4 regions of the Micromonospora sp. NPDC018662 genome follow, and region 2 is predicted to be linked to each of the others. Evidence: riboswitches for the same ligand, from Rfam matches in the RefSeq annotation. Region 2 holds a riboswitch; each other region holds the start of a gene.

Region 1 (5,770 bases), on a different contig from region 2:
CCACCTGTGGGGCGCGGCAGCCGCTCGTGACCTGACGCTCACCGAGTGCGTCAACCGCGCCGACGCGCTGGTCTCCGACGTCTCCGGGGTGATCTCCGACTGGCTCTACTCCGGCAAGCCGTACGCGGTCACCGACACCGGCGCCGACGGCGCGCACTTCGTCGAGCGGTTCCCGCTCGCCGCCTCCGGCTACGTGCTGCGCCGGGACATGTCCAACGTGGACGACGTGCTCGCCGCGCTGCTCGACACCGACCCGAAGGCCGCGCAGCGCTGGACGGCGCGGACCCGCTACCTGGGCGACTTCCCCGTCGACGGCTACGCCGAGGCGTTCCTGGCCGCCGCCCGCCGCGAGCTGGAACCGCACCGGGCCGTCCCGGCGCCGCGTACGGCCTAGAGGTAGGGGTCGAGCAGGGCGAGCACCGCCGCCGGGTCCTCCACGTGCGCGTTGTGGCCCAGCCCGGGGAGGGTGGCCACCGGCACGCCCAACGCCTCGAGCTGCGCGTCGGTCACCATCGGATCCGTCTCGCCGCGCGCCAGCAGCACCGGCACGTCGACGGCGGCCAGCAGGGCGGGCAGGTCGGGCTCCCCCACCGCGAACGCGGCCGGATCCATGGCCAGTCGCCACCGGCCGTCACCCCGGTGCTCGCCGCCGGGATGCCCGCGTTGTCCACCGCCGTCGCCCCGGTGTCCGCCACCGGGATACCCGCGTTGTCCACCGCCGTCGCCCCGGTGTCCGCCGCCGGGATGCCCGCGTTGTCCACGGCCGTCCTCCCGCCGCAGCCCCGCGTCGACCACCGGGTGGTCGGGGGCGAACAGGCCGGCGAGCCCGGCGACCCGCAGGTAGCGACGGGCCGCCTCGTCGCGGGTGGCGAACCAGGTCACCGGCCGGGCGGCCAACTCGTCCGCCTTGGCCAGCTCGGCCGGCGACCAGACCGCCTTGATGCCCAGCCCGACCGCCGCGTCGACCGGCAGGTGCCGCTGCCGCGCGGCCAGCGCCAGCGCCACCACGCCGCCGAGCGAGTGCCCGAGCAGCACCAGGCGGTCCCCCGGGCTGAGCCGGACCGCGTCGAGCCCGTCCATGACGCGCCGGGCCAGGGCCGCGAAGGAATATCCGGGCAGCGGCGGCGACCAGCCGTGGCCGGCCAGATCGGGGGCGATCCAGCGCCCCGGCCAGCGGCGCTCCAGCAGTGGCGCCCAGGGCAACCACACCTCGCCGGTGGCGCCCATGCCGTGCAGGAGCACCAGGTGACGGTTCCCCCTCGTATCGCCCATACGCCGCAGTCTGCCACCGCGCGGACACCCGGCGCGAGACCGTCCTCCCCGAGCCCGCCACCTCCGCGTCGATCATGAGGTTGTCCCCTGACAAACCGGACACCACCCACTGTCAACTTCATGATCGCCCGCCCGGCGAGGCCAGGTGAAGCCTGCTAGAGGGCCGGGTGGGTTCGGGCGGATTTTCCTCGCCGGTTCGGACACCTTGGATACCCAGGAGCCCTGAAACACCCATAGCGTTCCACCGAACGCGCCCCGGGTGCCTGGGTGGAACACCATGGGTGTCTACGCGGCCCTGAGACACCCATGGCGTTCCACTCATGATGGTGGCGGGCGGCGGGTGGAACGGTGTGGGTGTCTGGGCGGCCCCGAGGTGCCCCACAAGGCTGTTGGGACGCCGGTGGCGTGCCGCCGATCGGGGTCAAGTGGATGATTTGTCCGGTTTGGCGGTGGTGGGCGGCATCCTGACGGCGGAATCGCCGACGGGGGTGCGGCGTTGTACGCCCGTGCCCCTGGGGTTTGTTCCTGAAGGGTCTGAAGCAGGTCGACGGCTGGCAGGACATGCCGCTGACCAAGGCCGCCCAGCCCGTCCAGGTGTCGGCCTACCCCGACGCGTACGCGCAGTGGGAGAAGCAGGCCACTGGAACAGCTAAGGAACGCGAAGGCCGGCACCCGGAAGGGTGCCGGCCTTCACGCGTACGGTCAGGCGGAGTAACCGCGCGTGGCCATCCAGTTCGCCAGGTCGATGGTGCTGACCCAGTACGACGGCAGCGACGGGTCGGCCGAGTCGGCGATCCGCACGGTGCGGCCGTCGTTCTTGTAGCCGACCACGGCGATGTAGTGGCCGCCCGGGAACGAGTGCCAGCCGCCGTCGGTGTCGGTGGCGTCCCCGACGATGTTCGAGACCACCGCCCGGCCGTTGCCGACCGCGTTGACCACGTCGGCCTGGAGCCGGTCGATCTGGGCCCGGGTGGCCACACCGGGGATCATGCGGGTCCGGTACGGATCGCCCTTGACCTGCTGGTTGAGCACCCGGGTGGTGTCCTCGGCCGAGTTGGTGCCCATCTCGGTGGTGCCGAGCGCGGCGGCGAGCGTGTCCTGGCTGCGCTCGATACCGGTGGCGCTGAGCGCGTTCCGCACCGCGGCCGGGCCGCAGTAGTAGTAGGTGGTCTGCGCCTGGTAGTCGTAGTCGAGCACCCTGCTCGACGGCGGCTTCGGTGTGGCCTTGCGGGTCGCGGTGTCCGGGTCGGCGGCCTTCGCCGACGGCGTGGCCGTGGGCGACGCGCTGGGCGCGCGACTGGGTGCGGCGCTGGGTGACGTGCTCGGTGACGGGACGGCGATCCGCGCCTCACCGCGGCTGGCGGTGTCACCCAGCCGGGAGCCGAGTTCCGCCACCGCGGCGGTGTTCTCCGGCCGGGCCGGCGCGTCGTCGGCGGCGGCCAGGGCGGCACCGGTGCCGCCGGCCAGCACGAGGGCCGCGGCCGAACCGGCGATGATCTGGTACGGGCGCTGGGTCGCGAGGCGACGCAGTTGACGCTTCAGGTGGTGCTTCACGGGTTTCCTCCACGGGGGTGGGCGGCACGCACCGGCCCCGCGCGCGGAGGAACTCACACACGCTGGCGGGCGGAACGGCCACGGGACGTCGCCCGGGATGCCGGGCGGACAGGGGTTGGCGCGCGTCGCGGGTCAGGCGAGCGCTGGCACCCCGAGGCCGTGGAGGCGGGGGGACGTTCGGGGGGTGGTGGGCACGAGGATGGAACTCCTTCCGTGTCCGCCGACCGGGTTAGCTGACGGATTCGGGCGGGAAGTACGCCCTACCGCGGCCGTGGCTCGCGGATTCACCCCGGTGTTGCGCTTGGGTCCCCGGTTCGTATGCACGATTAGGCGGGTCGGCACGGCGTCGCCAATTGCGATCGAGAACCGCACCGGACGCGCCGACACTACCGGTGGGTACACGCCCTGCCAAGCGCTGCCACCTGCGTAAACGTGCTCGGCGACTACGGATTCGGAACAGCCGGTTACTGACTTCACTCAATGGGACAAGCGGCTGCGTCGGCGCCGACCGGCGGAAAACGGGCATCCGGCGGGCGCAGAAACGGGCAGCGGGCGCAGCAGGGGCCATCGATCCCGACGGTGGCCGACGGGCAGCGCCGGTGAGCAGCCTCACCGCTTCCGGGTAACGATTCGGTCGACGTTCGCCCGTGGGGTCTCCCGGCGCGCGCGCTCAGCCGACGCGGGCCGGACGCCAGCGGGCCCCCCGCACGGCTGCCGGGACCGGGACACGGGTCGCCGTCGGGACACGGGACGCCGGCGCCGGCCACCGCGCCGTGGCGGCCGCCCACGCCTCGGCGGCGAGCGTCCGGGCCGCCTCGGCGGCCAGTTCGGCGTCCCGCCAGGCCTGGCGTTCCCGCTCGGCGGCCGCCTCCCAGCCGGCCCGTCGCCCGTCGCGGACGGTCCGGGCCAGCACGATCTCCTGCTCGGCCGGGTGCCGGCGCGGGTCCCACCCGTTGCGGTGGGCCAGCACGTCGGCGAGCTGGCGGGCGGTCAGCTCGCCTCGCCAGTGCGCCGCCATGGCGGCGTGGTGCAGCCAGCGCTCACGCGCCGCGTACTCGGTGGGGGTGCGGGGCGTGCGCGGGGCGGGCAGCGCGCCGGCCCCGGCCAGGCGGCGGGCGGCGGCGTCCGACTCGTCGTAGGCCGTCCAGGCCCGGTCCGCCTCGTCCTGGGCGGCCAGCCACTGCTCGCGCCGTCGGCGGGCGGTCTGCGCGGCGCCGGCGGCGGCCACCGCCACCTCGTCGGCGTACCGGGCGAGGTCGGCGCGGTGGAGCGCCTCCGCGTCGACCGGGTCGGGTGCCGGCTCCGCCGCGCCGTCGCGTTCCGGGCGCGCGACCAACACGGCGAGCAGGACGAGGGCGAGCACGGTCAGGGCCGACCAGATGGCGGCGGCCTCGGGGACGGCGGTGAGGAAGTTGAGGAGAACGGTCTGCGACATGGTCGGCACCTCACGGGAGACAGTGGCGGGGAACTCCGCACGGCCGGTCGGAGCGGGGCGCGGCCGGGTACGGGCGCCGCCGGGCCGCCGAGGGGCGGGTGCGGGGTGAGGTTCGGTGGATGCGGTCACGGGCCGGGGCCCGTGGCGGGTCAGCGGGCGGGCGGGGCTCGCGGACCGGCCGGCGCCGGCGGTTGACCGGCCGGGAACGGGTGCCGCCCGGTCGGGGGCGCGGCATTGCCCGCCGGCTGCGGCTCGGGAACGCCGACGCGGCTCCCCTGCCGACCGACGACGGGAACGCTCTGCCGCTCGGCAACGGCGCCGCTCTGGCGCTCGGCAACGGCGCCGCTCTGCCGCTCGACGACGGTGCCGCTCCGCCGCTCGACGACGGCGCCGCTCCGCCGCTCGACGACGGGGTCGCCAGGCCCGCCGACGACGGATACGCCGACAACGGCGTCGGTCTGCCGGCCGACGACGGGAACGCCGGCAACGATGTCGGCGCGCGGATCGGCGACGGAGTGGCCAGCCGGTGATGGGCCGGACGTCAGACCGGCGACCGGACCGGCCGCCGCGGGTGCGATCGCGGACACGCCGGCCGGCAGCGTGGCGGCGCCCAGCGAGAAGGCGACGACCACGGCCAGGCTGGCCAGCATCCGGGCGGCCCAGCGCGCCACCCACCACACGGGACAGGTGAGCGCGATCGGAGCCACGAGTGACAAATTACCGCCAATCCCGCCACGGCGCATCGTCGCCCGGCGTGTCGCGACGCCGTCGACCAGGGTGGACCGCTCAGTCCGGCCGGCGCCGCCCGGCGTACTCGATCGAACGGTCCGGCTCCCCGGCGGGCGCCGCGCCGGCGTCGTCGGCGGCCGGCCGCGGTGCGGGCACGCCCGGTGTCGGCGCGGCGGCGGTCGCGCCGCGACGGGCCCGGCGCGACGGGCCGAGGCGGCGCATCATCGGCACCTCCACCCAGCGGTGCAGCGCGGCGGCGAGGGCCAGGGTGAGCACCAGGAAGCCGAGCACCGCGAGCGGGCCCCGCCACCCGGGCAGGCCGGTGCCCCAGTCGCCGGTGAGCCGCAGCACGGTCACCATGACCAGCACGTGGACCAGGTAGAACGCGAACGAGACCTCACCGAGCCAGACCATCGGGCGGGACCGCCACGGGGTCCGCCGGCCCCGCACGTCGGCGTCCGCCGCCGCGGCGATGACCAGCAGGTACGCGATGGCGAGCAGCGCGGCCCAGAACTCGGCCCGGATCCACAGCGCGGCGACCACCCAGGTGGCGACGAAGAGCAGGCTGGCCACGGTGAGGTTGGGGCCCCGCCAGCGGTGGCGGCGCATCAGCTCGGCGGCGGCCGCCCCCATCCAGAACTCGAACGAGCGGGTGACCGGGAAGATCTGGGTGAACCACCACCGCTGCTCCTCGGGCACCAGGTGCTGGCCGGGCCAGAGCGCCAGGATGAGCAGCGGCGCCGCGACCAGCAGGGCCCGGAGCGCGCCGGTACGCGCCCG
Region 2 (5,770 bases):
CGACCCCGACCAGCCCGACCCCGTCGCCGACGAGCCCGACGCCGTCGCCGACGAGTCCGACCCCGACGCCGACGGGCCCGTCGCCGTCGCCGACGTCACCGACCCCGGCGCCGACCGGACGCGGCTGCGCCGCCGCGTACGCGGTGACGAACTCCTGGCCGGGCGGCTTCCAGGGCGAGGTGACGGTCCGCAACTCCGGCACCACGCCGATCGCCGGCTGGACGCTGACCTGGACGTTCCCCGACGGGCAGCGGATCGCCCAGCTCTGGAGCGGGACGTACACCCAGACCGGCTCCGCCGTCACGGTCACCGACGCCGGCTGGAACGGCGCCCTCGGCGTGGGCGCGTCGACCACTGTCGGCTTCACCGGCACCGCGACCGGCGGCAACCGCGCGCCGACCGTCTCCTGCGCCGCACGCTGACCATCCCCCGCGGACCGCGCGCCGATCGCCTCCCGATCGGCGCGCGGTCCGCGTGTGACGCCACTCACTGACCACGAGGTTGACCGCCCAGGACACCCCCGCCCTGGACGTGATCAAGGGTTTTGTGTCGGAGTCGATCTCGGGGGTGACGTGAACTCCTTGATCACCCGCTCACTCCTACCGGTCGGGCTGTTGGGCGCGAGCGGGTGGGCGAGCATTGGTCGCACGGGGAAGCGCTCCGTCAGCCGTCACCCTGTCCGGCGGACGGTTACTCATGAGGGCTTGCGGGGTGCGCTGCGGAGTTTCGGGAGCGCCTCCTCAGCGGGCGTCCGGCAGACGGGTGGAACGCCATGGGTGTCTACCGGGCCGTGACACACCCATACCGTTCCACTCACGGGCAGGGTGAAGCACGGGTGGAACGCCATGGGTGTCTACCGGGCCGTGACACACCCATACCGTTCCAGTCACAGGCAGGGTGAAGCACGGGTGGAACGGTATGGGTGTCTACCGCGACCTGACACCTGAGGCGTTCCACCGCCGGGCGGGCGGGGCAGGCCCGACGGACCGGATGATCATGAAGTTGGCTGCCCCGGAAAGCGCTCTCCGGGCCGTCAACCTCATGATCACCGAGGTTCGGACAGGGTGACGGTGGCCGTCCCGTTGCCGGGAGGGCCACCGTCGGTCGTGCGGGGTGGGGGTGTGCGGTCAGCCGTCCAGGCCGGCGGGGGAGTTGGGGCGGTCGACGTCCACGAACTCGATCTCGTCGGCGCCGCGCTCCCGGCTGCCGGCGGCGCGGGCGGCGGTGCCGGCGGCCCAGCCGATGGCCGCGCCGGCCAGGGCCGCCGCGATCAGCAGCGTCCACGGCAGTGCGGGGCGCCGGCCGGCGAGCGCGTCGAAGGCGAGGCCGGCCCGGCGGCGTGCCTCGTCGGCGGCGGAGCCGACCAGGTCGGTGGCGTCGTCGGCCAGGCCGGAGGAGTTGCGGCGGGCGACGCGGGTGGCGTCCCGCACGCTGTCACCGGCGGACCCGACCGCGGAGAGCAGGTGCTGCCATGCTTGGTCCGCGACCCGCTCGGGCTTGCTGCGGCGGTCCAACAGGCTGGATCCGAACATCGTTCTACCTCCTCGGGTGCCGAAGCCCGGCGGCCAGGTCGGACTCCGGTGTTCATCCGGCGCGTCACGGTTCACTCCCCGGGGGCAGTGCCCCGACCGCTCCCGCGCCAAACCCCCTCCCGTGCCGCTTGCCATGCGAACGGCACCGTGCCGGGATCCGGCGGTGTCGGCGCGGGAAAGGGACGGGGTGGGCGGAATCACCCGTACGCGCCGGGGACCGGGTACCCCGGCGGGGTGTGCGGGCCCGCTACCCTGGGTCGGCGGATCGGCCGACCCGGTCCGGTCGTTCGGCCGGTCACTGGTCCGTGTCGAAGGGAAATCGGAACCCGGAGGTCCGGATTGGGCTCGCCCAGGTGTGCCCAGTCCGCGAATTGCTCATCCCGGGGGGTGGCGACCGGGGCCGTTGGAGGAATACTCTCGGTCGCGGCCCGCGTACTGATGAGGCGCCCGTTGGGGCGAGTGGAGGTGCTCGCGTGAGCCTGTCGATCGTGAAATCGGTGCGTCCGGGTGGTGTCGTCCAGATCGCGCCCCGTGGGGAGATCGACGTCGACACCGCGTACGAGGTGCGGGAAGCGATCGCCGAGGTGCTCGCGAAGGCGCGTCCCGCCCGGATCGAGCTCAACATGCGGCTCGTCACGTTCATCGACTCGGTCGGCATCAGCGCCATGGTCGCCGGCTTCCAGACCTGCGAGGTCAGCGGCGTCAAGCTGGTGGTCACCGAGCCGAGCCGGTTCGTGCACCGACAGCTCTGGGTGACCGGCCTGCTCGGTCTCTTCGGCGCGCCGGAGCCCTGGTTCGCCGACGACGCCCCCGAGGTGCTCCCCGGCGCCTGAGCGTCACCCGGCGCCACCGAACCCTGCTCCCGGCCACCGCCGACCGGGGGACCTTCGACCCGTTGCCAGGCCGCCCCCGGTACGGGACGATCGTCCGGACCCACGACGGCGAGGGGGACGGGTTGCAGAGCAGCGACAGCTTCAGCTACACCGTGCAGGCCCGGTGCAGCCGGGCGGACGCGGTGGCCCTGCTCGGCGACCTGAGCCGGCAGGGCGAGCTGCATCCGTTGATCGTGCGGGTCCGGCAGTTGCCGCCCCGTCCGGGCGCGTTGGCCAGCTTCGCGATCACCGACCGGCTGGAGCTGGGTCCGCTGCACTTCCCGGTGACCTACCAGGCGGACGTGCTGATCGCCACCGAGGACGAGGTGGTCACCGTGGCCCGGCAGCAGCCGGCGACGACGGTCCGCAACCACACCCGGCTGCGCGACGAGCCCGACGGCGTGGTGCGGATCGACGTGGAGATCACGCTCACCGCGCCGGCGCCGCTGTTCGGTTACGCGTTCCGCCAGGCGCGGGCCGCTCACCTGGGCCTCGCCGCCCGCCTGGGCGCGACCCTGGAGGGCCGACCGGCCTGACCGGGCCCCGCCCGTGCCGGCTCGCGTGCGACGGCACCCGGCGTGTGACCGGGTGCCGTCGCGACGGTCAGTACACCGACAGGTGCACGTGGTTGGTGTGGTCGCTGGACGGGTCGCCGTTGCCCCCGCTGTACGACTTCCAGCCACTGCTGGGCAGCCAGATCTGCTTGAACCAGATCACGTAGAGCACCGCGAGCGGGTCGGCGTTGCGCACGAAGTACGCGGCCAGGTTGTTGCCGTACGTCCGGTCGCCGCCGCTGGCCACGCCACCGAAGCCGCTCTTCTGCGCCGCGAAGTCGCAGGCCCGACCCTTCGGGTGCTCGCCGGAGCCGCTGGGCCGGTGGCAGGAGACGTACCGGGTGAAGCCGGCGGCCTTGGCCTGTTGCAGGGCGTGCAGCGTACGCGGGGTGATGCAGCCGCTGGCCGGCGTCGGGTCGTTCACGCTGCACGACTCCGCCGGCCAGGAGCCGTCCGAGTTGCGCTTGGCCGGCTTCGCGTTCGCCGTGGAGGTGCCCCGGCTTCCGCTGCCGTCGCTGCTGCTGCCGCTGCTGCTGGCGGACGGCCGGTTGTTGGCCTCCTCCAGCGCCTGCTCGGCCTGCTCCTTGCGCTTGGCCATCACCGTGACCTGCTTGCGCTGTTCGCGGACCTCGCCGTCGAGCGCGGTACGGGTGCGGATCGCCTCGTCGCGGGTGGTGATCAACTCCCGCAGTGTCCGGTCCTCGTGCGCGGCGACCGTCTCCAGGGCGGCGGCCCGGTCCATGAAGCCTTCCGGGCTGGTGCTGCCGAGCAGTGCCGCGGCGGTGCCCATCCGGCCGGTGCGGTACGCCACCTCGGCGATCTCACCGACCTTGGCGTTGCGTTCGGTCAGCTCCGCGTCGATCGTCACGAGTCGTTCGTTGAGCTGCTTCTGCCGGGTCACCGACCGGTTCAGCGCGGCCTTGGCCTCCAGCCAGCCCTTGCTGGCGGCGTCGAGCTTGGCGCGCAGCGCCGGCGTGCCGCCCTCGTCGTCGTCGCCGGGCGCGGCGGCGAGCCGGCCGGTCGCGGGTGCCGCCGAGGCGGGGGAGACCGGCGCCGTCGCGAGGCCGAGGGTCAGCATCGCGACGAGCAGGGCCGCCATCCGGGCGGCCGTTCGTCGTACGGGTGCCACTGGGGGCATTCACGTGTCCTTCCGTCAACCGCCGACCGGGTTAGCTGACGGGTTCGGGACGGAAGATCCCTACCGCTGACGCGGATGCACCCCACGTACGTGGTTCCCCGGCTCGCCCCGCGGGCGATTAGGCGACGGCCGCTCCGCCGACGCCGGATGACGCCTGCGGGGTGGCCGCGACCGAGCCTACCGGCGTTGCCCGGTTCCGGCGCCGTCACCCGGCGTCGAGAACCGGGCAAAACCGGCATAAGTCAACAATAGCCACTCAGATTTAAGGCTGTCCTCATTACCAGCCGGTCGGCCCGCAGGCACCGGTGGACGCTCCGGGTTCGATCTGCAACGTGGCGTGATCGATCGAGAAGTCCTCGTGCAGCGCGGCCCGGGCGGCGGCCAGCACGGTGGCGACCTCGGCGCCCGGGTCGGTGGTCAGGTGCGCCGAGGCCACGTCCATGCCGGAGGTGAGCGTCCAGACGTGCAGGTCGTGCACCTCCGCCACGCCGGGCACGGCGGTCAGCCGGTCGTGCACGGCGGTCACCTGGAGGTGTTCCGGCGCGGCCTGCACCAGGATGCGTACCGCGGCCCGGCCGAGCCGCCAGGTGCGCGGCAGGATGAACAGGCCGATCGCCACCGCGACCAGCGGGTCGGCCCACCACCAGTCGGTGACCGCGATGACCAGCGCGGCGCCGATCACGCCGAGCGAGCCGAGCAGGTCGCCGAGCACCTCCAGGTACGCCCCGCGCAGGTTGATGCTCTCCTGCGCGCCGGAGCGCAGCAGCGCGAACGCGGCGATGTTGGCGAGCAGGCCGAGCACGGCCACCACCAGCATCGGGCCGGCGAGAACCTCCGGCGGCTCGCCGAACCGGCGTACCGCCTCGATCAGGACGTAGACCGCGACGGCGCCGAGCAGCACCGCGTTGGCCAGCGCGGCGAGCACCTCGAGCCGGTAGAGCCCGAACGTGCGCTGCGGGTCGGTCCCGGCGCGACGGGTGGCGGTGATCGCCGCGAGCGCCATGCCGATCCCGAGCACGTCGGTGAACATGTGCCCGGCGTCGGAGAGCAGCGCCAGCGAACCGGTCGTCACGGCGGCCACCGCCTCGACCAGCATCAGCACGGCGAGCAGCGCGAACGCCGCCCAGAGTCGGCCCCGGTGCCGGTGCGCCGCGTTGGTCACCGCACCGCTGTGGTCATGGCCTGCGCCCACGCACACACCCTCCCGTCCCGCGCCCCGGACGGGCCCAATCTATGCTCACATCGCTATGTGTGCAAGTGACTGCGGTGTCACCCCACCGGATCGAGCGTGGTCAGGCGCTGGGTGGCCCGGGACAGCGCGACGTAGAGCGTGCGGACCCCCGAACCCGGGTCGGCCCGGATCTCGCTCGGCGCGACCAGCACCACCCCGTCGTACTCCATGCCCTTGGCCTGGAGGCTGGTGACCACCTGGAGCCGGCCGGCGCCCAGCTCGCCCAGCCAACCCGCCACCTCGTCCCGGCGCGGCACCGGCGTGATCACGCCGACCGTGCCCTCGACCTCGGTCAGCAGCACCCGGGCCGCCTCGACAGTGGCCGCCGGCAGCTCGGCCGCGGCCACGGTCCGCTCCACCGGCGGCACACCGGTGGACCGCACCGCGTCGGGCAGCGCCAGATCCGGGTACAGCCGGCGGATCTCCGCCGCCGCCACCGCGAA
Region 3 (5,770 bases), on a different contig from region 2:
CTGTGCCCGTGCCCCGGCGTGCCGTGTCCGGCGTCCGGGGTCGGTGCGGTGGTGGGTGCCGGCGCCGGGTCGCCGGCCAGGACGGTGAACTCGGCGGTGTGCACCGCGTCGCCGTGCCGGAAGTCCAGGTAGAGACGGTACGCCCCGACCGACGGCACCTCGGCCGCGAACGTGACGGCCGGGCCGGCCGGCGTCCGCCCGTCGCCGGGTGTGCCGTCGGGGTGCACGTGCAGGTAGGCCAGGTCGCCCTGGCGCAGCGCCACCAGGTGGCCGTACGCCCCGAGGTAGGGCTGGAGGTCGGTGACCGGGCGGCCGTCCCGACTGACCGTCAGCGTGAGCCGGCTGGTGCGGCCGGGCTCCGGGGTGCCGGTGAGCGTGACCGTGTAGCCGTCGACGGTGGCGGTGGTGGCCGGCGCGGGCAGTGGCCGGGCGGCCAGCGGACCGGGAACGGTGACGTCGACGCCGAGCGTCAGCGGCTCGCCGCCGGTCGGCGTGAAGTCGGCGAACGCCCGCCAGACGCCGGGCCCGGCGAGCGGCGAGGCGACCCGCCAGGTGCCGTCCTCGGCCAGCTCGGGGTGCACGTGCCGGAAGCCGGACAGGTCGCGGCGGGCGACGATCAGGTGCATGCGCTTGTCGTGCGCCACGTCGTAGCGGGTGACCGGTGCGCCGTCCGGGCCGGTGATCCGGAACGCGAACTGCCCCTCGGGGGCGGCCGTCGGCTGGAGCGTGTAGCCCCGGTCGGAGACCAGCAGCCCGCCGGGCAGGTGGGCGTCCGCACCTCCGGCGTGACCCGGGTCGCCGTGGTCGGCGTCGGTGGCGTCGTGGCGGGTCTCGGCGGCCGGGGCGGCGGGACCGGCCACGTGACCGATCCCGTACGCCCCGGCGAACACCGCCGCGAGGCCGAGGGCGAAGCCGCTGAGCTTCGTCGCCGTGTTCATGGTGTCTCCTCGGCTCTGCGGGGTCCGGGGACCCGTCACGCCCCGGCGAGGTCGTAGCCGGCCTCGTCCACGGCGGCGCGTACGGCGTCCGCGTCCAGCGGCTCCCGGCTGGTGACGGTGACCCGGCCGGTGGCCAGGTCGACCTGGACGTCGGTGACGCCCGGCAGCGCGTTCAGCTCGGTGCTGACGGCGGTGACGCAGTGCCCGCAGGTCATGCCGCGCACCTGGTAGGTGGTGTCCATCTCGCCCTCCGATCCTGATACCCCCTGGGGGTACGAGCCGAACGTTATCATACCCCTGGGGGGTACGCTATCCTCGACGCATGACCACGCCGTCCACCCCGGTCCGGGGCTACACCGCCAGCAAGGACCAACTGCTCGCGCGGCTCCGCCGCATCGAGGGGCAGGTCCGGGGCGTCGAGAAGATGGTCGAGGACGACCGTTACTGCATCGACGTGCTGACCCAGATCTCCGCCGTCCAGGCCGCGCTGGACAAGGTCGCGCTGGGCCTGCTCGACGGCCACGCCCGGCACTGCATGCACGAGGGCGCCGCCGAGGGCCGCGCCGACGAGATGGCGACCGAGATGATGGCCGCCGTGGGCCGCCTCATGAAGCGCGGCTGACCGGGACCTCCGGCCCGGCGGACGGGCCGCCCGGCCCGGTCCGGTCACGCCCCGGCCGCCGTACCGTCGAGGTGACGGCCGGGCCGGCGAACCGCCGGCCAGGCGTGACGGACGGAGGGCAGCCGGATGATGTGGCCGGGCCCGATGATGGGCTGGATGTGGATCTGGGCGCTGCTGGCGCTCGCGGTGCTGGCCGGGCTCGTCTGGCTGGTGTTCCGGCTGCCCGGGCCGGACGCCGCGAGGCCGGGCACGGCCCGGCGCATCCTCGACGAGCGGTACGCCCGCGGTGAGATCGACGAGGACGACTACCGGAGCCGGCGGGCCGGCCTGAGCTGATCCGCGCCTGCCGGGGTGGCCCGACCCGGCCTGGCTACCATGGCCGGCGGCGACCCGGGCGTGGTCAGGACGCGTCCGCGCCGACCGGTGCCCGACCGGTCCGGTGACCCGGTGCGCCGCGACCCGTTGGGAGGGCCGCCGTGGGCGCCGACCACACCCGTCCCGCCCCCGCCGCGCCGCCGGGCGTACGCCGGCTCCTGGTCGCGACCGTGGTGCCGCTCTTCGTGCTCACCGTGATCGCGGCGCTGGTGCTCTGGCCCCGGGGCGGCGGCCCGGAACCGGCCGGCGGCGAGAACGTGCCGCGCCACCACGGCACGGTGACCCGCGTGGTGACCGAGCCCTGCCCGCCCACGCCGGAGGCGCCCGAGGGCGGCGGCGGCCGGTGCGGCACCGTGACGGTCACCGCGGAGCAGGGCCCGGACGCCGGCCGGCAGGTCGAGACGCCGGTCCCCAACGGCCCCGGGGCGCCCCGGGTCGAGGTCGGCGACGAGGTGATCCTGGTCGAGCTGACCGACCCGGCCGACCCGTCGGTGAAGGCCTACAACATCGCCGAGCACCAGCGCGGTACGCCGCTGATCTGGCTGGTGGCGCTCTTCGCCGCCGCGATCGTGGCGTTCGGGCGCTGGCGCGGGCTGGCCGCGTTGGGCGGGCTGGTGGCGAGCTTCGCCATCCTGCTCGGCTTCGTGCTGCCCGGGATCGGCGCCGGCCGGTCCCCGCTGGCGGTGGCGATCGTCGGCGCCGCCCTGATCATGTTCGTGGTGCTCTACCTGACCCACGGGATCACCGCGCAGACGTCGGTGGCGGTGCTCGGCACGCTCGGCAGCCTGGTGGTCACCGGCGTGCTGGGCACGCTGGCCACGGCCGCCACCCACCTGACCGGCTTCGGCAGCGAGGACGCCACCACGCTGTCCATGTTCCGGGGCGACGTGGACCTGCACGGCCTGCTGCTGGCCGGCATCATCATCGGCTCGCTCGGCGTGCTGGACGACGTCACGGTCACCCAGGCGGCCACCGTCACCGAGCTGGCGCACGCCAACCCCGACCTGTCCCGGCGGCAGCTCTACCGGGCGGCCACCCGGGTGGGCCGGGCGCACATCGCGTCCACCGTCAACACCATCGTGCTGGCGTACGCGGGCGCCTCGCTGCCGCTGCTGCTCCTGCTGGTCGCCGACTCCCGCCCGGTGGGCGAGATCCTCACCAGCGAGTTCCTCGCCCAGGAGATCGTCCGCAGCGCGGTGGCGACGCTCGGGCTGATCGCCGCCGTACCGCTCACCACCGCGCTGGCCGCGGTCGTGGCCACCGCCGGGCGGCGCACGCCGTCGGCCGGGGCGTCGACGCCGCCGCCGGCCCGGCCACCGGCGGCCCGCGGCGAGGCGCTGGAGGCGCTCGGCGGGACGCCGGCCGACCGGTGGCCCGGCGACCGGGGAAGTACGGATGTCGCATGGTGACACTCCGCTGCGTGACGGCCCGCGTCAAACGCGATGCTGGTCACGCTGGGCAATGTCGAATTCTCGCGATTGGTCGGCTTCCGGGCGTAGATCCCCGGTCGACATCTCGGGTAACCTCGCTGCCGGTCACCGCCGAAGGCGCGCACCCGCGCCTGCGGTGCCGCCGCCCAATCGCCTCCGGGCGAGCCGGGGAACCAGGTACATGGGGTGAATCCGCGCGAGCGGTAGGGGCCACTTCCGTCCCGAACCCGTCAGCTAACCCGGTCGGCGGCCGACGGAAGGGAACACTGTGACGGCACCCCTGCGCCGCTGCTTGACACCCGTGGTGGCCGTGCTCGCCGCGCTCGCCGTGCTGGCCGGCCCGACCCCGGCCTCGGCAGCCCCGCACACCGCCGCCCCCAACCCCTCGGGGCACGCGGAGGACGACGACCCACCGCTCATCAGCGAAGCCGTCACCGCGGCCAACCGGAACTACCTCCAGGCCAAGTCCAAGTTGGACAAGTCGCGCAAGCGGCAGCTCCAGCTCGCGCTCGAGGTGAAGGCGGCGCAGAACCAGCTCGACGCGCTCAGCCCGCAGGTCACCGAGATCGCCGCGCAGTCCTACCGCACCGGTCGCGTCGGCGCGATGGCGATGCTGCTGGAGAGCGACTCGCCCGACTCGTTCGTCCGCCGGGCCAGCGCCCTGGACGAGCTCAACCTGTTCAACGCGCAGCGGCTCGCCGCCATCAACGAGGTGAAGACGCGCGCCGAGCAGGCCAAGATCGCACTCGACGCCGAGGTGCGCGAGCAGGAGAAGCAGACGAACGCGATGGCCCGCGAGAAGGTCGAGGCGCAGAAGGCGCTGAAGCTGGTCGGCGGGCTGGGCTTCACCGGCGGTCTGGTCTCGGCCACCTCACCGGTCGCCAAGATCGGCCCCGGCCGCACCGCCGACGGCGGATGGAAGTCCGAGTCGTGCAGCGAGAACGACCCGACCACCTCCGGCTGCGTCACGCCGCGCACCCTGCACGCGTACAAGGAGGTCAAGCGCGCCGGCTTCAACCGCTTCGTGGGCTGCTACCGCCCCGGCGGGCCGTGGGAGCATCCCAAGGGCAAGGCGTGCGACTGGTCGTTGCAGAACAGCGGCTTCGCACCGTGGCACAACAACGACACCCGCCGGTACGGCAACGAGGTGGCCGCGTTCCTCATCCGCAACGCCGACCGGCTGGGCATCTACTACGTGATCTGGAACCGGCAGATCTGGTTCCCGGCCACCGGCTGGAGTTCCTACAGCGGACCGTCGAACCACACCGACCACGTGCACATGTCGCTGCTCTGACGCGTACGCGAAAATGGGGGGTCGCCTTCGGGCGGCCCCTTTTCGGGTGTCCGGCGTGCGGTCAGCCGGCGAGCGCCGGGTCCGCCGGTGCGGCCGGCGCGGGCAGCGGGGCCGGCGACTGCGCCACCGTCCGCACCTCGCCGCCGCTGAGCCGGTAGGACATGCCGACCACCGCGCACGCTCCCCCGGCCACCCGCTCGGCCAGCACCGTCGAGCGGGCCAGCAGCGTCTCCACGGTCTGCGCGATGTGGACGTCGATGATGCCGTCGAGGTCCGCGACCTCCTGCCGGGCGGCCCGGAGCAGGCTGGGCGAGACGGCGTCCACCACCGCGCCCAGGTGCCCGGCCGGCGCGGAGCCGGTGCGGACCGCTTCCCGGGCCGCCTGGACCGCGCCGCACGAGTCGTGACCGAGCACCACCACGAGCGGCGTGCCGAGCACGGTCACCGCGTACTCGACGCTGCCGAGCACCTCGGGGCCGGCGGTGTGCCCGGCGGTACGCACCACGAAGAGGTCGCCGAGACCGCGGTCGAAGATGATCTCCGCGGCGAGCCGGGAGTCGGAGCAGCCGACGATCACCGCGAACGGGTGCTGGCCCTCGGCGACCGCGGCCCGGTGCCCGGCGTCCTGGTTCGGGTGCTGCGGCACGCCGGTGACGAACCGGTGGTTACCGGCCCGCAGTTCGGCGAGTGCCTCATCGGGGGTACTCGGGGTCATCGCAGCTCACCTCGTCCTCGGGCGGAACGACCGGGCCGGCCGGCGGCGGTGTCGGCCTCGCGACCCACCGTCACACGGGACCGAAGGCACGTCAAGATTTCGTGATACGCATTTCAGGCGTCACGGCCGCGCCGCGCTCCGGTTCCGACCAACTGCCCCGAACGCCATACGATGGCCACCATGGCGACCACACCAGGTGAGGACGGGAGCCGCCGGCACTGGACCTTCCTCACCAACCACGGGCACGTGCTGCTGGCCATCGCGCGCAACCCCACCGCGCGGCTGCGGGACGTGGCGGACGAGGTGGGCGTCACCGAGCGGGCGGCCCAGGCGATCGTCGCCGACCTGGAGGCCGGTGGTTACCTCCACCGCACCCGGGTGGGCCGGCGCAACGAG
Region 4 (5,770 bases), on a different contig from region 2:
AGTGGAACGAGGGCCGCAAGGTTTCCCGATCCGAGGCCAGACCCGGTGACCTGGTCTTCTTCGGCAGCGACCTGCACCATGTCGGGCTCTATCTCGGCGACGGGATGATGGTGCACGCGCCCCGCACCGGCAAACCGGTGCAGGTGTCGAGCATCAGCACCCAGCCGCTCGCCGGTTTCGTCCGGGTCAGCTGACCCGCACCCGTTCGACGGAAGGCCCCCGGTCCACGTGGACCGGGGGCCTTCTCGTGTCGGTGGCGAGGCTCAGCGCGGTGCGCCGAGCGGCGACGGCAGGATCAGCACGTCGTCGAGGTTCACGAACATGATCCGGTGGCCGAACTGGACCTGCACGTAGCGGTTCTTGCCGCGTACCACGGTCCGGTCGCCGGGGGCGGAGCCGTCGTAGGAGACCGCCCGGTAGTACTCGCCCGGCAGCACACCGCCCACCGCGTACCGCTGGCCGGCGGCGAGCGTGTACTGGAGCGGGGAGATGGCCTGGTAGGGGATGGTCTCCGGATAGGCGGCCTGCTCCGGGTAGGCGCGACCGTACACCGGGATGGTGGCCTTGCCGGGGCGCGGCGTCACCACGAAGCCGGTGGCCCACCTGGCGGTGGGCGCGGCGGCCGGGTTGTGGAACCACGCCTTCTGGCCGAGGTACCAGATCGCGGTCCAGTCACCCTGCCGGCCGGCCACCGCGTACGTCTGACCGGCGGAGGCGCGGGCGCCGTGGTCGGAGATGTACATCGTGTCCGGCGTGCCGTCCGGGCGCAGCCCGAGGTCGTTGACCAGCGGGGCGTCCGCGCTCGGCGCGGTCCGCAGCACCACCGCCGACGAGCCGCGCGACGGGCAGGGCGCGGCCGGCGGGGTGGGCGTCGGGACGCCCGGCGGCTGCTGGTTGCAGCCGACGAACGCGGGCCGGTTGGTGGCGAAGTCCGGGTCGATGGTGACCAGCCCGGTACGTGACGTGCCGGTGGTCCGGAACGGCGCCTTCATCAGGTCGAAGTAGTGCGACCAGTCCCAGTAGGGGCCCGGGTCCCAGTGCATGCCCCCGACCGCGGCGGCGGTGATGCCGGGCACGTTGTCGTGGCCGATGATGTGCTGCCGGTCCATCGGGATGCCGAACTTCTGCGCCAGGTACCGGACCAGCTTGGCCGAGCTGCGGTACATCGCCTCGGTGTACCAGGTGCCCTGCCCGGCGAAGCCCTCGTGCTCCAGGCCGATGGACTTGGCGTTGACGTACCAGTTGCCGGCGTGCCAGCCGACGTCCTTGGCCTTGATGTGCTGGGCGACGTAGCCGTCCACCGACCGCAGCGTGTAGTGCCAGCCCAGGTAGTCGGCCCGCTTCACCAGGTCGACGCTGGGGTCGAAGTAGCCCTCGGTGTCGTGGATGACGATGTATTCGATCTTCTGCTGCTTCGGCCGGTTGCCCAGGTCGTGGTTGCCGTAGTCGCCCGGGTCGGCGCTGAGCTGCTCGTAGGGCGCGGGAATCCACTCGCAGGCCAGCCGCACCGGGCACTCCAGCCCGTCCGGCCGCGCGGCGTGGCGCAGCCCGAGCCGGGCCAGCCCGGACCGGTCCGGCTCGGCGGTGGTGGCGGCCAGCGTGACCCGCTGCCCGTCGTCGGTAGTCCGGGCCGCGCCCTGGCCGAGCTGGTCGTAGACCTCGTCGGCGAAGGCCGCCGCCGCGTCGGACGTGTCCGCGCCGGAGTAGCGGGCCACCGCGCCGTACCAGGCCGCGGCGTCGCTGCCGGCGCCGACCGGCCCACCCAGTGCCTTCTGGTACGACGCCAGCAGCGCCGCGCCCCCGCGGATGTTCGCGGCCGGGTCGGTGCGCAGCTTCTGCGCGTCCAGCCCGGTGAGCGTGGCGGCGGCGTCGAGCGTCTGGAGCGAGGCGGCCGGCAGCGGCGTCTCCCGGCTCGGCGTGGCGGCCGTGGCCGGGTCGAGCGTGAGCGGGCGGGATTCGTCGCCGCGCGGGTCCTCGTCCTCGTCGACATGGGCGCTGCCCGGCGTGGCGAGGACGTGCGCGGCGTCGGTCAGGTGCATCGGGCCGTAGCCGCCGCTGGTGCTGGGCTGGCCCGGGTGGGTGTCCCACCTCGACTCCAGGTAGGAGACACCGAGCAGCACGTTCTGCGGTACGCCGTACTCGGCCGCCGCGGCGGCGTACTGCTGCTGGCGGTCGCCGGTGGGCCGGTTCGCCTGCGGCGCGGCGCTCACCGGGCCGGTGGTGGCCAGCGCGGTGGCCGTCGCCACGGCGGCGGCGAGCAGCATCCGTCTGCTCGACGGCGGGGCTGAGAGGTGCATCGAACCTCCTGGACAGGGATGGGCGTCACTGCGTTCCCACCCTCACTCCACCCACCCGTGAGGTCAATACCTTTCCGGGTAGTAATCCGACATGAAAGAAAGCTTCATTCATGTCTGCGCGGCACATTCGGTACGGAGTGTCACGGCCGTTCGGGTTGCGGATCGATAACAGGAATCCCTACTCTGGTCAATCGTCGGCCGCACGTCTCACCGTCCAACCCGGTCGGTGACGGCCCGACACCGCCGAGTCGCCCACGGGCGAACCGGGGACCCAGGTACCTGGGGTGAATCCGCAGCCACTGCGGTAGGGCGTCTCCCTTCCCGCCCGAACCCGTCAGCTAACCCGGTAGGCGGTCAGGCAGAAGGAGTACGGACGCCCGGTGGCACACCATGCCCCGCGGCCGACGTCGAGCCGGTCGACCGACCGGTCCGCCGCCGTGCCGCGTTCCCGCTGGTCCCGTTTCACCACCACACTCGCCGCCCTGGTCGGCGCCGCGGTCGTCCTGACCGGTGGCGCGACGGCGGCGCACGCGGAACCCTCGGTCGCCGAGATCGAGGCCCAGATCGACCGCGACTGGAACAAGCTCGAACCCGTCATCGAACAGGTAAACGCCGTCCGTGAGCAGCTCGCGGTGCGCCGCAAGCAGGCCGACGCGCTCGGTAAGCAGATCGCTCCGCTCCAGGCCCGGGTGGACGCCGCGCTCGGCCAGGTCGGCGGGCTCGCCGCCGACGCGTACAAGGGCGACAACCTCTCCACCGTCAACGCGCTGCTGGGCAGTCGTTCGCCGAGCGAGCTGGTCAGCGGCCTGGAGCTGCTCGACCGCTTCGCGCAGCACCAGCAGGAGCAGGTCCACGACATCGCCGCGCTGCGCGACGAGCTGGCGGCGAAGAAGAAGCCGCTGGACGCGATGGTCGCCGACCTGAGCCGCACCGAGGCCCAGCTCGCGGCGAAGAAGAAGCAGATCGACGCCGAGATCGCCAAGCTCCAGAAGCTGCGGCTCAAGGTGTACGGCAACGGTGGTGGCGGCCCGCTGCGCCCGGCTCCCTGTCCCGCCGGGTATCCCGGTGGCGCGGCCGGGGTGGCGGTCAAGTTCGCCTGCGCCCAGATCGGCAAGATCTACGTGTGGGGCGCGGCCGGCCCGGACCACTTCGACTGCTCGGGTCTGACCATGGCGGCCTGGGCGAAGGCCGGGGTCTCGCTGCCGCACAACGCCCGTCAGCAGCACAACGTGACGACGCGGGTCAGCCGTGCCGAGCTGCGCGCCGGTGACCTGGTCTTCTACTACGGCGACCTGCACCACGTCGGAATGTACGTCGGTGACGGCTGGGTGGTGCACGCCTCCCAGTCGGGCAAACCCATCACCATGAAGCGCGTCGACGACGGCGACATCAACAGCTACGGCCGCCCCGGCTGAGGTGTAAGGAGGGGCCCCCTGTTAACGCATTCTGCATAGGAGGGGGCCCCGCTTAACAGCAGCGGACGGCGTCAGCGGGTCGGCCAGGTGCGCCAGCTCTGCCAGGACCGGCTCGGCGTCGGGCCGCGCTGGCCCTGGTAGCGCGAACCGTAGACGGCCGAGCCGTACGGGTGCTCGGCCGGTGACGAGAGCCGGAAGATGCACAACTGACCGATCTTCATGCCCGGCCAGAGCGTGATCGGCAGGTTCGCCACGTTGGACAGCTCCAGCGTGACGTGGCCGGAGAAGCCCGGGTCGATGAAGCCGGCGGTGGAGTGCGTCAGCAGACCGAGCCGCCCCAGCGACGACTTGCCCTCCAGCCGGCCGGCCAGCTCCTCACCCAGCGAGATCACCTCCAGCGTGGAGGCGAGCACGAACTCGCCCGGGTGCAGCACGAACGGCTGCCCCTCGGGAACCTCCACCATCGACGTCAGGTCGTCCTGCTGCATCGACGGGTCGATGTGCGTGTAGAGGTGGTTGTTGAAGACCCGGAACAGCCGGTCCAGGCGTACGTCGATGCTGGACGGCTGCACCAGCGTGGGCTCGAAGGGCTCCAGCGCGAGGGTGCCCGCCTTGATCTCGGAGACCAGGTCGCGGTCGGAGAGCAGCATCGGAACACTCTAGCGACCGGTGTGCGTGACCAGCGTGTCGGACTACATCTTCGTACACGTGTTCGATAGAATGTCGGCATGGCTTCCTGGTCCGAATTCGCCGCCGACGAGCCCCGACTCGCCGCCGAGATCCGCCTTCTGATCCAGCAGTACGGGCCGGGCTTCGGCTACCTCGCCACGGTCCGCGCCGACGGCGGCCCCCGGGTGCACCCGGTGTCGCCGCTGATCACCGACGACGGGCTCTGGTGCTTCGTCATCGATTCGCCGAAGCGCCGCGACCTCGAACGTGACGGCCGCTACGCGCTGCACTCCTTCCCGCCCGAGGAGAGCGACGACGAGGCTTACGTGGCCGGCCGGGCCCGTCCGGTGACCGACCCGGCGACGGTGTCGCGGCTGACCCGGCTCGGCCGGGCGGCGCCGCAGGGTGACTGGCGGCTGTTCGAGTTCTCCGTCGACGTGGCCATGCTGACCCGGCGCGATCCGGTGGCCCTTCCCGGCGTCGGCCGGCCGCAGGTGCGGCTCTGGCTCGACCCGGGGGAGGCGGCACCCGCTCGGCTGGGCGCGCTCGTCCCGGAGGGCCGGCGTGGCCGGCACGGCTTCGACACCCGCCGCCCGGCCGCCTGACCGGGCCCGGAAACGCCGGTGCCGGCCCCGTCCGCAGACAGGGCCGGCACCGGTACGTGGTGCGGCGGCGGTCAGGCCGCGCGGTAGGCGTTCCACGCGGTCAGCATGCGGCTCGCCTGGCCGGCGGTGAACTGGTACATGCAGGAGTCGTACGTGTAGTCCATGAAGTTGGTGATCGGGTCCTTGCCGGTCGTGGAGCAGGTGTCCCGACCGGTCGGGCACTCGTACGCCGGGGAGGCCTCGGCCGGGGTGTCGGAGACGCTGTCACCCGAGCCCGAGCAGCCGCCCTGGAAGGTGTGGTAGAGGTTCAGCCAGTGGCCGATCTCGTGGGTGCCGGTGTCGCCCTGGTTGTAGTTGGTCGCCGAGCCACCGGGCAGCGACTCGTTGAGCACGACCACGCCGTCCATCTTGTCCAGCGTCCGCTTCGGGAAGGTCGCCCAGCCCAGCAGGCCGTCGCTGAGCTCACCGAGATACATGTTCAGCGTGTTCTTGCCGCCCTCGCGCAGCGAGGTCTTCATCGACCGCTCCGCCGAGGAGCCCTGCACGATCGGGTACCACGACGCGTTGGTCACCCGGTTGATCTTCGTGAGCTGGAAGCTGAACGCGGTGGCCGCGCCACCGGTCGAGCCCGCGTACGCCTGGTTGAGCACGCTGATCTGCTGGGTGATCAGCGAGTCCGGGATGTTGCCGCCGGCGCGGGTGCTGTTCTCCTGGATGACGTGCACGACGACCGGGATGGTCACGGTCGCCAGCGGGGCGACGGCGCCGGTCCGGAAGTTGGCGC

What was found. A riboswitch is a leader RNA that binds a small molecule or an ion and turns the genes downstream of it on or off. The one in region 2 is predicted to bind cyclic di-AMP.
Region 1: linked by a shared signal. The riboswitch ahead of ACH495_RS14885 (C39 family peptidase) and the one ahead of ACH495_RS22830 (coiled-coil domain-containing protein) in region 2 are both predicted to bind cyclic di-AMP.
Region 3: linked by a shared signal. The riboswitch ahead of ACH495_RS03750 (coiled-coil domain-containing protein) and the one ahead of ACH495_RS22830 (coiled-coil domain-containing protein) in region 2 are both predicted to bind cyclic di-AMP.
Region 4: linked by a shared signal. The riboswitch ahead of ACH495_RS01265 (NlpC/P60 family protein) and the one ahead of ACH495_RS22830 (coiled-coil domain-containing protein) in region 2 are both predicted to bind cyclic di-AMP.

Annotation. Positions count from the first base shown of each region.
Region 1 is NZ_JBISAC010000004.1:288,564-294,333, reverse strand. Features, by position in the region: gene ACH495_RS14895 (CDP-glycerol glycerophosphotransferase family protein) at 1-394, shown strand, start outside; gene ACH495_RS14890 (alpha/beta fold hydrolase) at 391-1,272, opposite strand; gene ACH495_RS14885 (C39 family peptidase) at 1,975-2,826, opposite strand; cyclic di-AMP (ydaO/yuaA leader) riboswitch at 3,030-3,169, opposite strand; gene ACH495_RS14880 (hypothetical protein) at 3,497-4,261, opposite strand; gene ACH495_RS14875 (hypothetical protein) at 4,411-4,968, opposite strand; gene ACH495_RS14870 (acyltransferase family protein) at 5,048-5,770, opposite strand, start outside.
Region 2 is NZ_JBISAC010000008.1:182,084-187,853, forward strand. Features, by position in the region: gene ACH495_RS22810 (cellulose binding domain-containing protein) at 1-422, shown strand, start outside; gene ACH495_RS22815 (hypothetical protein) at 1,128-1,532, opposite strand; gene ACH495_RS22820 (STAS domain-containing protein) at 2,006-2,365, shown strand; gene ACH495_RS22825 (SRPBCC family protein) at 2,428-2,940, shown strand; gene ACH495_RS22830 (coiled-coil domain-containing protein) at 3,008-4,096, opposite strand; cyclic di-AMP (ydaO/yuaA leader) riboswitch at 4,101-4,231, opposite strand; gene ACH495_RS22835 (cation diffusion facilitator family transporter) at 4,374-5,288, opposite strand; gene ACH495_RS22840 (HelD family protein) at 5,366-5,770, opposite strand, start outside.
Region 3 is NZ_JBISAC010000001.1:769,232-775,001, reverse strand. Features, by position in the region: gene ACH495_RS03775 (hypothetical protein) at 1-938, opposite strand, end outside; gene ACH495_RS03770 (heavy-metal-associated domain-containing protein) at 974-1,180, opposite strand; gene ACH495_RS03765 (metal-sensitive transcriptional regulator) at 1,261-1,560, shown strand; gene ACH495_RS03760 (SHOCT domain-containing protein) at 1,717-1,896, shown strand; gene ACH495_RS03755 (YibE/F family protein) at 2,037-3,344, shown strand; cyclic di-AMP (ydaO/yuaA leader) riboswitch at 3,499-3,630, shown strand; gene ACH495_RS03750 (coiled-coil domain-containing protein) at 3,634-4,659, shown strand; gene ACH495_RS03745 (carbonic anhydrase) at 4,721-5,374, opposite strand; gene ACH495_RS03740 (helix-turn-helix transcriptional regulator) at 5,546-5,770, shown strand, end outside.
Region 4 is NZ_JBISAC010000001.1:258,016-263,785, forward strand. Features, by position in the region: gene ACH495_RS01255 (C40 family peptidase) at 1-194, shown strand, start outside; gene ACH495_RS01260 (N-acetylmuramoyl-L-alanine amidase) at 264-2,297, opposite strand; cyclic di-AMP (ydaO/yuaA leader) riboswitch at 2,529-2,664, shown strand; gene ACH495_RS01265 (NlpC/P60 family protein) at 2,678-3,712, shown strand; gene dcd (dCTP deaminase) at 3,784-4,362, opposite strand; gene ACH495_RS01275 (pyridoxamine 5'-phosphate oxidase family protein) at 4,441-4,986, shown strand; gene ACH495_RS01280 (zinc metalloprotease) at 5,058-5,770, opposite strand, start outside.